Regions from separate parts of the Paenibacillus sp. JMULE4 genome, predicted to be linked through region 3. Evidence: a T-box and tRNA genes for the amino acid it is inferred to sense, from the RefSeq annotation. Region 3 holds a T-box; the other regions hold tRNA genes.

What was found. A T-box is a leader RNA that pairs with one kind of tRNA and senses whether it is charged. The one in region 3 lies ahead of EXW96_RS06180 (valine--tRNA ligase), so its partner is inferred to be a tRNA-Val.
Region 1: it encodes a tRNA-Val, which carries the amino acid that the T-box ahead of EXW96_RS06180 (valine--tRNA ligase) is inferred to sense. The anticodon was not compared.
Region 2: it encodes a tRNA-Val, which carries the amino acid that the T-box ahead of EXW96_RS06180 (valine--tRNA ligase) is inferred to sense. The anticodon was not compared.

The regions. Positions count from the first base shown of each region.
Region 1 is NZ_SGWF01000017.1:249,843-254,001, reverse strand. It holds gene EXW96_RS20300 (RraA family protein) at 1-356, opposite strand, end outside; gene EXW96_RS20295 (2,4'-dihydroxyacetophenone dioxygenase family protein) at 535-1,020, opposite strand; gene EXW96_RS20290 (SDR family NAD(P)-dependent oxidoreductase) at 1,058-1,828, opposite strand; tRNA gene EXW96_RS20285 (tRNA-Leu) at 2,205-2,284, opposite strand; tRNA gene EXW96_RS20280 (tRNA-Lys) at 2,296-2,368, opposite strand; tRNA gene EXW96_RS20275 (tRNA-Gln) at 2,374-2,448, opposite strand; tRNA gene EXW96_RS20270 (tRNA-Thr) at 2,469-2,544, opposite strand; tRNA gene EXW96_RS20265 (tRNA-Val) at 2,551-2,626, opposite strand; tRNA gene EXW96_RS20260 (tRNA-Glu) at 2,633-2,704, opposite strand; tRNA gene EXW96_RS20255 (tRNA-Thr) at 2,712-2,787, opposite strand; tRNA gene EXW96_RS20250 (tRNA-Asn) at 2,793-2,868, opposite strand; rRNA gene rrf (5S ribosomal RNA) at 2,875-2,991, opposite strand; rRNA gene EXW96_RS20240 (23S ribosomal RNA) at 3,096-4,159, opposite strand, start outside.
Region 2 is NZ_SGWF01000020.1:309,877-314,035, forward strand. It holds gene EXW96_RS24305 (GMC family oxidoreductase) at 1-1,271, shown strand, start outside; tRNA gene EXW96_RS24310 (tRNA-Lys) at 1,413-1,488, opposite strand; tRNA gene EXW96_RS24315 (tRNA-Tyr) at 1,497-1,582, opposite strand; tRNA gene EXW96_RS24320 (tRNA-Phe) at 1,597-1,672, opposite strand; tRNA gene EXW96_RS24325 (tRNA-Asp) at 1,836-1,912, opposite strand; tRNA gene EXW96_RS24330 (tRNA-Thr) at 1,925-2,000, opposite strand; tRNA gene EXW96_RS24335 (tRNA-Val) at 2,007-2,082, opposite strand; tRNA gene EXW96_RS24340 (tRNA-Met) at 2,130-2,206, opposite strand; tRNA gene EXW96_RS24345 (tRNA-Ser) at 2,219-2,306, opposite strand; rRNA gene EXW96_RS24350 (23S ribosomal RNA) at 2,383-4,159, opposite strand, start outside.
Region 3 is NZ_SGWF01000011.1:191,739-195,897, reverse strand. It holds gene EXW96_RS06180 (valine--tRNA ligase) at 1-2,492, opposite strand, end outside; T-box leader at 2,600-2,855, opposite strand; gene EXW96_RS06175 (LysM peptidoglycan-binding domain-containing protein) at 3,010-4,119, opposite strand.

The sequences.
Region 1 (4,159 bases), on a different contig from region 3:
CTGCCGTCAATGACCGCACCTGCCACACCCGCGTTTCGTGCCAGGCCGGACATCAATCCTCCCCATATGGAGGTTTCAGTTTCCCCAAAAGCATCAATGACGATCACATCGCCCGGTTTTACAACCTCAAATACTTCCAGGCAATCGACAATATCGCCGGCGGTTAATTTGACCGTAATGGCAGGTCCAATGATTTTCTTATTTGCCGCTTTCGGTTTCATATCATGCCTCATGACCTGATTGCGCTGCATCGCATCTCCGACCACACAGGATAACGATAACACATCGGCCATATCACGAAAAGGTTTAATTTTTGCTTCATCAATTTGCGGCCTTGGATTAATTATTTTCTTCATTAGGAGTTCCCCATCCTTCATTTTACAATTGTTGTACAAGAACCCGATCTAAAGCGTGTATATGGCTTGAAAAACAAAAGTACCCATCGCAACCAGCCGATAGATACTTTTGCTTTTAACTTGCATACCGCTGATCACGGCTTTTCCGACAATTCAAGCATTCGAGGCTCGGGTCGATTTAGTACAGCAAGTTGATTTCCGGAATATTGTGTTTTTGACAGTATTCTTTGTAAAGCTTCAATTTCGTAAACACATCGTCTTGATAATATACTTGATCTTCATCATCCAAATATTGAATCGTTCCTTCCAATATGAAGAGCGTGATCATTTCTTCCTCTCCATCAACGACAAGCGTATGAATGTCGCCCGGCGGCTCATAAACGAACGTACCTGGCTTAGCGACCCAAGTTCTTTCCAAATACCTCCATTGGCCCTGGATGGTATAGGCCATGACCTGCCCGCCGGTATGACGATGACGGTTTACTATTCCGCCTGGCAATACTCTCAATAAATTAATCCAACGTCCGGTAGACAAATCAAAACGAACCGGTTTAAACCATACACGATCGGTTTGGGGAACCCAAGGGATCTCGTTAATATCAATGGCCTGATCCGGTAATCCAACCATTTTTGTAAAGTCGTTTAAAGTTTGTGTTTGTGTCATTTTTCTTTCCTCCATTTGTTTATTATTTATAAAAATATTAGGCAGGCGGGAATAAAGATGGATCTCCGGCGAGGAGTCCGCCGTCTACAGGAAGAACGGCACCCGTAATAAAGCTTGCGTCCTTGGAGCTCAAAAAATCGATTGCAGCAGCAACCTCTTGCGGTAACCCAAAACGTCTTTGCGGGGTTCTCGAAAGAATTCTGTCCTTAAATACGGGATCCCTCGTTGCGCCGGATGACAATGGTGTCTCGATATAACCAGGACTTACAGCGTTGACGCGAATATTATATTCAGCCCAATCCACCGCCAAGCATTTCGTAATTTGAACGATTCCTCCTTTCGAGGCAGCGTACGACAGCAAATTCTTGCTTCCGTAATGTGCAAGCATCGAAGCAAAATTAACAATGGCACCGCCTCCGCCTTGAGCCATATAAGGTTGAACCGCTTGGCACATGTAAACGGTTCCATTTAAGTTAACATCGAGGACACCTTTAAGCTCCTGGTCTGTTACTTTTGCATTGGGTGAGCGTCTGATGATTCCCGCCGCATTGATCAGAATATGAATACTGCCCAATGCTTTAACGACTTTCTCTGCGACTACTCTGGCACCCTCTTGATCAGATACGTCGGCCGGGAAGAAATGAACATCATAGCCTTCAGCTCTTAATCTGTTTTTCTGCGCTTCTCCGCTTTCCACTGCAATATCGACGATCGCCACGGTCAAGCCTTTTTCGGCAAATCGCTGAACAACGGATAATCCAAGTCCTGACGAACCGCCAGTTACGATGGCCACTTGATTTGAGCCCATGTTTACACTCCCATCCTGTTGTATTTGATTATTCGTTTCCCTTAGTATTCCTTATCAGAGGCTTTGATCTGGCAGCACTACTCCAAGATCCCCGTCAAATTTCTACCAAAGAGGTTAACTGTCTTCAACTAATATCTAATATATTAGTTTGTTTCTATATTTCACATTATAACATACTTATGCCATCTGTCAATTTCTTTTTGATACCTTATACCGTATAAGCCACGTCAAGTCCTCATTCCCTTCTGGGCATAGTGCAGAAAGTCTGTGGCTACGGATATAGCAAGGAGATTGTCAAGGGGCAGCGGCGGCGTTTCTTGAGAACAATATAAAAAGACCCTTGGAAGTTTTGTTCCAAGGGTCTTTATGTATCGGATGCGCGTAGAGGGACTTGAACCCCCACGGTCTCCCGCCAGATCCTAAGTCTGGTGCGTCTGCCAATTCCGCCATACGCGCGTTTTACAACGTGAGCCATGTAGGACTCGAACCTACGACACCCTGATTAAAAGTCAGGTGCTCTACCAACTGAGCTAATGGCTCATAAATGGCTGGGGATCTAGGATTCGAACCTAGGCATGACGGAGTCAAAGTCCGTTGCCTTACCGCTTGGCTAATCCCCAATATGTAGATCATTCATCTCTGGTGCCGCCGAGAGGACTTGAACCCCCAACCTACTGATTACAAGTCAGTTGCTCTACCAATTGAGCTACAGCGGCATAAAATGGTGGAGGCTGACGGGATCGAACCGCCGACCCTCTGCTTGTAAGGCAGATGCTCTCCCAGCTGAGCTAAGCCTCCACGGGATGACCCGTAGGGGATTCGAACCCCTGTTACCTCCGTGAAAGGGAGGTGTCTTAACCCCTTGACCAACGGGCCTTATGTATGGAGCTTCCAACCGGGATCGAACCGGTGACCTCATCCTTACCATGGATGCACTCTACCTACTGAGCTATGGAAGCAAGTATGGCTCCCCGAACAGGACTCGAACCTGTGACAACTCGATTAACAGTCGAGTGCTCTACCAACTGAGCTATCAGGGAATATTCGCTTGGCGACGTTCTACTCTCCCAGGACCCTGCGGTCCAAGTACCATCGACGCTGGAAGGCTTAACGGTCGTGTTCGGTATGGGTACGCGTGGTTCCCTTCCGCCATCATCACCAAACGTATTGATGTTTCTGCCAGAAAACATCGCATTTTCACTTTCAAGGCGGCTTGCGCCCTGAAAACTGGATCGAAACCAAGCCGCTGATCATCTTCATGTGCTTTTTGGATAAGCCCTCGACCGATTAGTATTCGTCAGCTCCACACGTTGCCGTGCTTCCACCCCGAACCTATCTACCTCGTCGTCTACAAGGGGTCTTACGTACTGGGAAATCTCATCTTGAGGGGGGCTTCACGCTTAGATGCTTTCAGCGCTTATCCCTTCCGTACTTGGCTATCCAGCCGTGCCTCTGGCGAGACAACTGGTACACCAGCGGTACGTCCATCCCGGTCCTCTCGTACTAAGGACAGCTCCTCTCAAATTTCCTGCGCCCGCGACAGATAGGGACCGAACTGTCTCACGACGTTCTGAACCCAGCTCGCGTACCGCTTTAATGGGCGAACAGCCCAACCCTTGGGACCTACTTCAGCCCCAGGATGCGATGAGCCGACATCGAGGTGCCAAACCTCCCCGTCGATGTGGACTCTTGGGGGAGATAAGCCTGTTATCCCCAGGGTAGCTTTTATCCGTTGAGCGATGGCCCTTCCATTCGGTACCACCGGATCACTAAGCCCGACTTTCGTCCCTGCTCGACCTGTTTGTCTCGCAGTCAAGCTCCCTTTTGCCTTTGCACTCTGCGAATGATTTCCAACCATTCTGAGGGAACCTTGGGGCGCCTCCGTTACGCTTTAGGAGGCGACCGCCCCAGTCAAACTGCCCACCTGACACTGTCCCCATACCCGCTTAGGGCACCAGGTTAGAACTCCGATACGATCAGGGTGGTATCCCAACGTCGCCTCCACACAAGCTGGCGCTCATGCTTCTCAGGCTCCCACCTATCCTGTACAGATCGTACCAAAGTCCAATATCAAGCTGCAGTAAAGCTCCATGGGGTCTTTCCGTCTTGTCGCGGGTAACCTGCATCTTCACAGGTATTAAAATTTCACCGGATCTCTCGTCGAGACAGCGCCCAAGTCGTTACGCCATTCGTGCGGGTCAGAATTTACCTGACAAGGAATTTCGCTACCTTAGGACCGTTATAGTTACGGCCGCCGTTTACTGGGGCTTCGGTTCACAGCTTCGGGTTACCCCTAACCGCTCCCCTTAACCTTCCAGCACCGGGCAGGCG
Region 2 (4,159 bases), on a different contig from region 3:
ACGAGACAGACTTCAAGTCTAGGACGCTTGACGGCGTAGGAGAAGACTGGCCGATCGGATACGCGGATCTGGCGCCCTACTACGATAAAGTGGAAAAAGAAATCGCCGTATCGGGTCCGAAGTATTTCCCTTGGGGATCATTCCACGGCCCCTATCCGTACCCGGAGCGTGATCCGATCAGCCCGAACGCCCAATTGTTCGCTAAAGGCTGCGAGAAGCTTGGCATTCGCTGGGTGGTCAGCCCGCTCGCCATCCTGTCAGCGCCCTTTGAGGGCCGGCCGCCCTGCATTAACCGCGGCTTCTGCACGCAGGGCTGCATGCCGAACGCCAAATTCAGCACACTGATCGTGCACATTCCAAAAGCCATACGGGCCGGAGCGGAGGTTCTTCCCGACTGTATGGTCACGCAGGTGAACGTCGGTAAAGACGGCAGGGCGACCGGCGTCACCTTCGTTCATAACGGCAAGACCTATGAACAGCGGGCTAAATTGGTCATTATCTCCGCGTATGTCGTAGAAACCCCAAGGCTTTTGTTAAACTCGGCCAATGCGCAGTTCCCCAACGGGCTTGCGAACAGCAGCGGATGGGTGGGCAAAGCGTTCATGACGCACAGCAGCAACGACGTCTACGCGCGGTTCGATCACGATGTGCGGCTGTACAAAGGAACGCCGGTACTTGCGACGACGCAGGATTTCTATCATCTAACCGGGGGTGTCACGCGCGGCTACACGCTGCACGCCCGCGGAGTCAGGCCGCTGAGCTTTGCCCAGGGCATCTCCAAGTCGGGCGGCAGCCGTCCGGTCTGGGGCACACGCCTGCGTGAAGCGGTGCTCGACTATAACGCCTATGCGCGCATTACCATGGTCGGCGAAGTGCTGCCCGACCCCGGCAACACCGTCACCCTGAGCGAATGCAAGGACTCGAACGGCATGCCGCTGGCCAAAGTCACCTTCAGCTACGGCGATAACGACAAGCGGCTTATTGATCATGCCGTAGGTACAATGAAAGACATTCTTAAAGCCGCCGGCGGAAGGCCGGAGTTCGTCGTGCCCGATACCGCCCATCTGATGGGCGGCTGCCGCATGGGGTCGGACCCGGAGAGCTCCGTGGTCAACTCCTACGGTCAGACGCATGACATTCCAAATTTGTTCATCTGTGATGCCAGTATCTTTGTTACTTCGGGTGCCGGCAATCCGACGAATACGGTCATGGCGTTGGCTTCCCGTACAGCCGACTACATTAAAGAAAAAGCCAACCTCAGGGAATTATAGCCCGTTCTCATGCTTATTGCTTGAAAATGTAAGGGGGAAGCGAATCGTTTGAATCGTCAGCGAAGAGGGCGTGAGTCGTTGCAGTAACTTTTACAAAATGCAAAAAAGAGACCTTCTAAAGGTCTCTCTACGGTCACCAAATGGTGAGCCATGTAGGACTCGAACCTACGACACCCTGATTAAAAGTCAGGTGCTCTACCAACTGAGCTAATGGCTCTTATGAACTGGTGGAGGCTGATGGATTCGAACCACCGAACTCGTCAGAGAACAGATTTACAGTCTGCTGCGTTTGGCCACTTCGCTAAGCCTCCGGATTAAAAGCCTATGGTGGCTCGGGACGGAATCGAACCGCCGACACGAGGATTTTCAGTCCTCTGCTCTACCGACTGAGCTACCGAGCCTTATGTACTATAGCTTGTCATCTATAGATCAGGTCTAATCTTTGTAAATCATGGCGGAGCCGACGGGATACTCTCGTTTCACTCGAGACTGCGATGCAGTGCTAACGAGGTTAAAGCTCCGACGAACCCTAATGGGTTCTCATCCCTTACAGGATGTAAATCATGGCGGAGCCGACGGGATTCGAACCCGCGGTCTCCTGCGTGACAGGCAGGCATGTTAGGCCTCTACACCACGGCTCCGCATCAGGATACTGGTGCCGCCGAGAGGACTTGAACCCCCAACCTACTGATTACAAGTCAGTTGCTCTACCAATTGAGCTACAGCGGCATATGATGGTGGAGGCTGACGGGATCGAACCGCCGACCCTCTGCTTGTAAGGCAGATGCTCTCCCAGCTGAGCTAAGCCTCCATCATTCGATAAACGCATATCGAACCTTTAAAAATCAATTAAAAAAATGGTAGCGGCAGAGGGGATCGAACCCCCGACCTTACGGGTATGAACCGTACGCTCTAGCCAGCTGAGCTACGCCGCCACAGTTAGCCAACGGAGAGAGAGGGATTCGAACCCTCGCACCACTTACGCAGTCTAACCCCTTAGCAGAGGGTCCCCTTGAGCCACTTGGGTATCTCTCCAAGCTTGAACAAAACTCAAGACTTGCGCCCTGAAAACTGGATCGAAACCAAGCTGCTGATCATCTTCATGTGCTTTTTGGATAAGCCCTCGACCGATTAGTATTCGTCAGCTCCACACGTTGCCGTGCTTCCACCCCGAACCTATCTACCTCGTCGTCTACAAGGGGTCTTACGTACTGGGAAATCTCATCTTGAGGGGGGCTTCACGCTTAGATGCTTTCAGCGCTTATCCCTTCCGTACTTGGCTATCCAGCCGTGCCTCTGGCGAGACAACTGGTACACCAGCGGTACGTCCATCCCGGTCCTCTCGTACTAAGGACAGCTCCTCTCAAATTTCCTACGCCCGCGACAGATAGGGACCGAACTGTCTCACGACGTTCTGAACCCAGCTCGCGTACCGCTTTAATGGGCGAACAGCCCAACCCTTGGGACCTACTTCAGCCCCAGGATGCGATGAGCCGACATCGAGGTGCCAAACCTCCCCGTCGATGTGGACTCTTGGGGGAGATAAGCCTGTTATCCCCAGGGTAGCTTTTATCCGTTGAGCGATGGCCCTTCCATTCGGTACCACCGGATCACTAAGCCCGACTTTCGTCCCTGCTCGACCTGTTTGTCTCGCAGTCAAGCTCCCTTTTGCCTTTGCACTCTGCGAATGATTTCCAACCATTCTGAGGGAACCTTGGGGCGCCTCCGTTACGCTTTAGGAGGCGACCGCCCCAGTCAAACTGCCCACCTGACACTGTCCCCATACCCGCTTAGGGCACCAGGTTAGAACTCCGATACGATCAGGGTGGTATCCCAACGTCGCCTCCACACAAGCTGGCGCTCATGCTTCTCAGGCTCCCACCTATCCTGTACAGATCGTACCAAAGTCCAATATCAAGCTGCAGTAAAGCTCCATGGGGTCTTTCCGTCTTGTCGCGGGTAACCTGCATCTTCACAGGTATTAAAATTTCACCGGATCTCTCGTCGAGACAGCGCCCAAGTCGTTACGCCATTCGTGCGGGTCAGAATTTACCTGACAAGGAATTTCGCTACCTTAGGACCGTTATAGTTACGGCCGCCGTTTACTGGGGCTTCGGTTCACAGCTTCGGTCTTACCCTAACCGCTCCCCTTAACCTTCCAGCACCGGGCAGGCGTCAGCCCGTATACTTCGCCTTGCGGCTTCGCACAGACCTGTGTTTTTGCTAAACAGTCGCTTGGGCCTTTTCACTGCGGCCCCCTCGGGCTATTCACCCTACCGGGGCACCCCTTCTCCCGAAGTTACGGGGTCATTTTGCCGAGTTCCTTAACGAGAGTTCTTCCGCGCGCCTTAGCATCTCTGCTCGCCTACCTGTGTCGGTTTGCGGTACGGGCACCTTCTCCCTGGCTAGAGGCTTTTCTTGGCAGCCTGAACTCATGACCTTCGGTACTCCAATTTTCCCTCCCCATCACAGCCCAGCCTTTCGATGTGCGGATTTGCCTGCACACCAGCCTCACTGCTTGGACGAGCATCCATCAGCTCGCGTCACTATCCTTCTGCGTCACCCCATTGCTCATAACGGTTCACGGTGGTACAGGAATTTCAACCTGTTGTCCTTCGACTACGCCTTTCGGCCTCGCCTTAGGTCCCGACTTACCCTGAGCGGACGAACCTTCCTCAGGAACCCTTAGGCTTTCGGCGGATCAGATTCTCACTGATCTTTTCGTTACTCATACCGGCATTCTCACTTGTAACCGCTCCAGCTGTCCTCACGATCAACCTTCAACGCTGTTACAACGCTCCCCTACTGCCCATTACTGGACCCATAGCTTCGGTGGTGTGTTTAGCCCCGTTACATTTTCGGCGCAGAGTCACTCGACCAGTGAGCTA
Region 3 (4,159 bases):
CGCGCGATTTCCTGAGCGATATCGATCAGGCCCGCCAGCGGCAAGTACAGCTCCGCTCCGGTTACAATTCCTGTCATCGCTTTGTCCGGAGACGTTAACTCCAAATTGATTTCCAGAGATGACGTATTGCAGAACCGGCGCACATATTCTTCGTTGCGCTGCAGGATGGCAAGGAATTCGGCGCCGGCCGGCTTCACAAGCAAATCCACCTTCTTGCTCATCGGCACGTTCACTTCGGCGCGGATGTTGCGGACGGTACGGATGATATCCATCAGCAGCTCCATTTCGCGCACAGCCTCCGGAGCCTCAAAGCGCGCTTCGAATGCCGGCCAGGCAGCCAGCGTGATGGTCTCGCCTTCATGCGGCAAATGCTGCCAGATCTCTTCGCTGATGAACGGCATGAACGGGTGGATCAGGCGCTGAGTCCGGTCAAGCACATAAGCGAGTACGGATTTCGTCGTCTTCTTGGCCGCCTCATCGTTTCCGTACAAGGACAGCTTGCTGAATTCGATATACCAGTCGCACAGATCATCCCAAATGAAGTTGTACAGCAGACGTCCCGTTTCGCCGAACTCATACGCATCAATCAGTCTCGTCACATCCCGCACGGTTTCGTTCAAACGGTGCAGTATCCACCGGTCCACCGTACCCAGTTCTCCGCTCAAATCGATATCGGAAACTTTGAAATCTCCGAGATTCATCAGCGCAAAACGCGATGCGTTCCAAATTTTATTCGCAAAGTTACGTGCCTGCTCTACCTTCTCCCAACGGAAGCGAAGATCCTGCCCCGGCGTAGAGCCTGTTGAAATCATAAAGCGCATCGCATCGGCGCCGTATTTCTCAATGACTTCAAGCGGGTCAACGCCGTTGCCGAGCGATTTGGACATTTTACGCCCTTCCGCATCGCGCACCAAACCGTGAATGAGCACATCCTTGAAAGGTATGCTGTCCGTGAACTCCAGTCCGCTGAAAATCATGCGGGCGACCCAGAAATAAATAATATCGTAGCCCGTTACCAGCAGGTCCGTCGGGTAATAACGCTTCATGTCTTCCGTTTGTTCCGGCCAGCCGAGAGTAGAAAACGGCCACAGCGCGGAGCTGAACCAGGTATCAAGCACATCGTCATCCTGCTTTAGGTGTGTGCCGCCGCACTTCGGACACACGGTCGCATCTTCGCGGGAGACGATGATCTCGCTGCAGTCGCCGCAGTACCACGCCGGAATCCGGTGGCCCCACCAAAGTTGGCGCGAAATGCACCAGTCGCGCACGTTCTCGATCCAGTGCAAATAGATTTTTTCAAACCGGTCCGGCACAAAATGGACGCCTTGTGCGGATTTCTGGGCCTCTACGGCACGCTCCGCCAGCGGCTTCATTTTCACAAACCACTGCGTCGACAAATATGGCTCCACGACGGCGCCGCTGCGTTCGCTGTGGCCGACCTGATGCACATGCTCTTCGATTTTGATCAGCACACCCAGCTCTTTCATATCGGCAACGATTTGCTTGCGGCAATCGAAGCGGTCGAGCCCCTGATATTTTCCCGCGTTCGCATTCATGGAGCCGGATTCGTCCATCACGAGCACCTGCGGCAAATCGTGGCGCTTGCCCACCTCAAAATCGTTCGGGTCATGCGCCGGCGTAATCTTGACGGCGCCGCTTCCGAATTCTTTTTCCACATACTCGTCGGCGATAATCGGAATTTCTCTTCCGATGATCGGCAGGACAAGCGTTTTTCCGATCAGGTGCTTGTAACGCTCATCCTCCGGATGCACCGCCACCGCGGTATCGCCCAGCATGGTTTCCGGACGCGTCGTCGCCACGACGATATATTCATCGCTGTCTTTGACCGGATATTTTAAATGGTAGAGCGCACCCTGCACTTCTTTGTACTCCACTTCAATATCCGATAGCGCCGTACGGGCGGCCGGGTCCCAGTTGATGATATATTTGCCGCGATAGATCAGGCCCTTTTCATATAGACGCACGAATACTTCGCGCACCGCCTTGGACAATCCTGCGTCCAGCGTAAACCGTTCTCTGGAATAGTCCAGCGAGAAGCCCATTTTGGCCCACTGCTCACGGATCGTACCGGCATAATGCTCCTTCCATTCCCATACTTTCTCCAGGAATTTCTCCCGGCCGAGATCGTAACGCGTCACGCCTTCCTCGCGAAGCTTTTGTTCCACCTTCGTTTGGGTAGCGATTCCCGCATGATCGGAGCCCGGAAGCCATAACGCGTCATAGCCCTGCATCCGTTTGGTCCGAATCATGATGTCCTGCAGCGTAAAATCCAGCGCATGGCCGATATGCAGCATACCGGTCACGTTCGGCGGCGGAATGACGATCGTGTAAGGCTTCGCGTCCTTACGCTGTCCCGCTTGAAAATAGCCGCCCTTCAGCCAGTAATCATACCATTTTTTCTCGGATTCTTTGGGATCGTACGTTGTCGGCATCGACGTAGCCGGCGCCGCCGCTTGTTTTGTTTCATCCATAACCAGCAATACCTCCATATGCTTTCGAATTCAGTTGGGGCTATATGTCGCAGGGACGCATCTTTCGCATAAACGCATCACCGCAGCACATCAAAAAACCTTTCGCCGCAAAGGACGAAAGGCTCTCGCTTCCGTGGTACCACCTTTATTCCGTACTTAGGCATAAATTCTCGCGGAGTCCTCTCCGGTCAAAATACGGCACTCAAACAGATAACGGCTGTAACCGGCCGAATCTAGGGTTCGCTTTCAATTCGGCAACTCCGGGGCGACTTCAACAGGTACGTCCTGCGGAACCTTCCAGCCTCTTGCCGGCTCCGCTCTCTGAAGGGTTCGCTGTCTACTATTCCCTTTCAACGTTATTACTGCATCTATGCGTACTATGATAAACAATCATCAGGTGAGAGTCAATACAAGAACCGTTTTTACTCCCGCCTATTCTGAGACTGGCCTTAAGACAAGTATAACCAAAAAAATCCCCGTTCAAGCCTGTTTAGGCCGGATCGGGGATTTTTGAGCCTTATTTCGGTATGTAGACAATTTGTCCTTCCGTTAATTCGCCTTCTCCGAGCCGGTTGTAGAGCGCGATTTCTCTCGGATTCAGATCATAGCGTTTGGCAATCGTTTCAAGCGTTTCTTCCTTTTGCACAATGCACATCCGAAGCTTCTTGAATTGCTGCTGCTCGCGATCGGAATGAAGGAGCAAATTTTTCCATTCTGCTTTTTCGGAAGGCGACAGCTCCTGCTGCGTCGGCTGTCCATCCTCCGGCGGCCTTGAATCCGATTTTTTGGAAGCAAAATTCAACAGCGACGCCAGCCCAAAGGATTTGTAGACCGGCTCCGTGGAGGATTCGGGTGCTTCAGACGTTTTTTTGCTGCCCACGGCGACTTTCAATTCTTTTTTCTCATCCGTATCGGTCTCCGCTTCAGCGGCAAAGTCTTCCGTCTTGGCGGCCTCCGCAGCTTTGAGATCCTGCACCGGCTTTTCTTCCGGCTTGGCGGTCTCCGCAGCTTTGGGCTCCTGTACCGGCTTTTCTTCCTTTACCGGTTCACTGGTTTTGGCAACCGGTTCGTGCCGGTTGATTGGCTCATCCGCCTCCTGCCGCACCTCCGATGCCGGAGCTTGTTCCCTTTGAGGGATGGCCTCTGCAGCGGAATTTATGGCCGACGGCCATTCATCCTGTACTCCCGAACGGTGCTCCGAGACCTCGTGAATAAACACGACCTCTTCTTCGGCTTCCCTCCAGAGTTCGGATTCCGATCTCGAAACGATCTCGATGCCTCCAAGCGACAATACTCCCGTCACATTCAAGCTTCGCTCCGACAGCAAATCCACGTCGAAATTTTCGATTTCAACGGCAATGTCCTCGACATGCTGTACACGATTCAGCGGCAGCGTAATTTCTACCGGAATTAAATGCTGCAGCGTCTGTTCCGGCCGATCATGCTCATCGACGTACGTCCCCGTCAAAAGCAAATTGCCGCGAAGCACGGCTTGTTCTCCTTGTGGAAGCACTTGAATGTGAGGAGTCAGCTCTACCCCTTCCAGTTCCTTGATACCCAGCACACCTTCGGATAAATGCACACGCTCGTAAATGTCAAACCTAATCCCGTTATGCTGATTCGTCAAAGTAACTTCCTCCCTTCCCTATTGCACCTTTCCGTAAAAA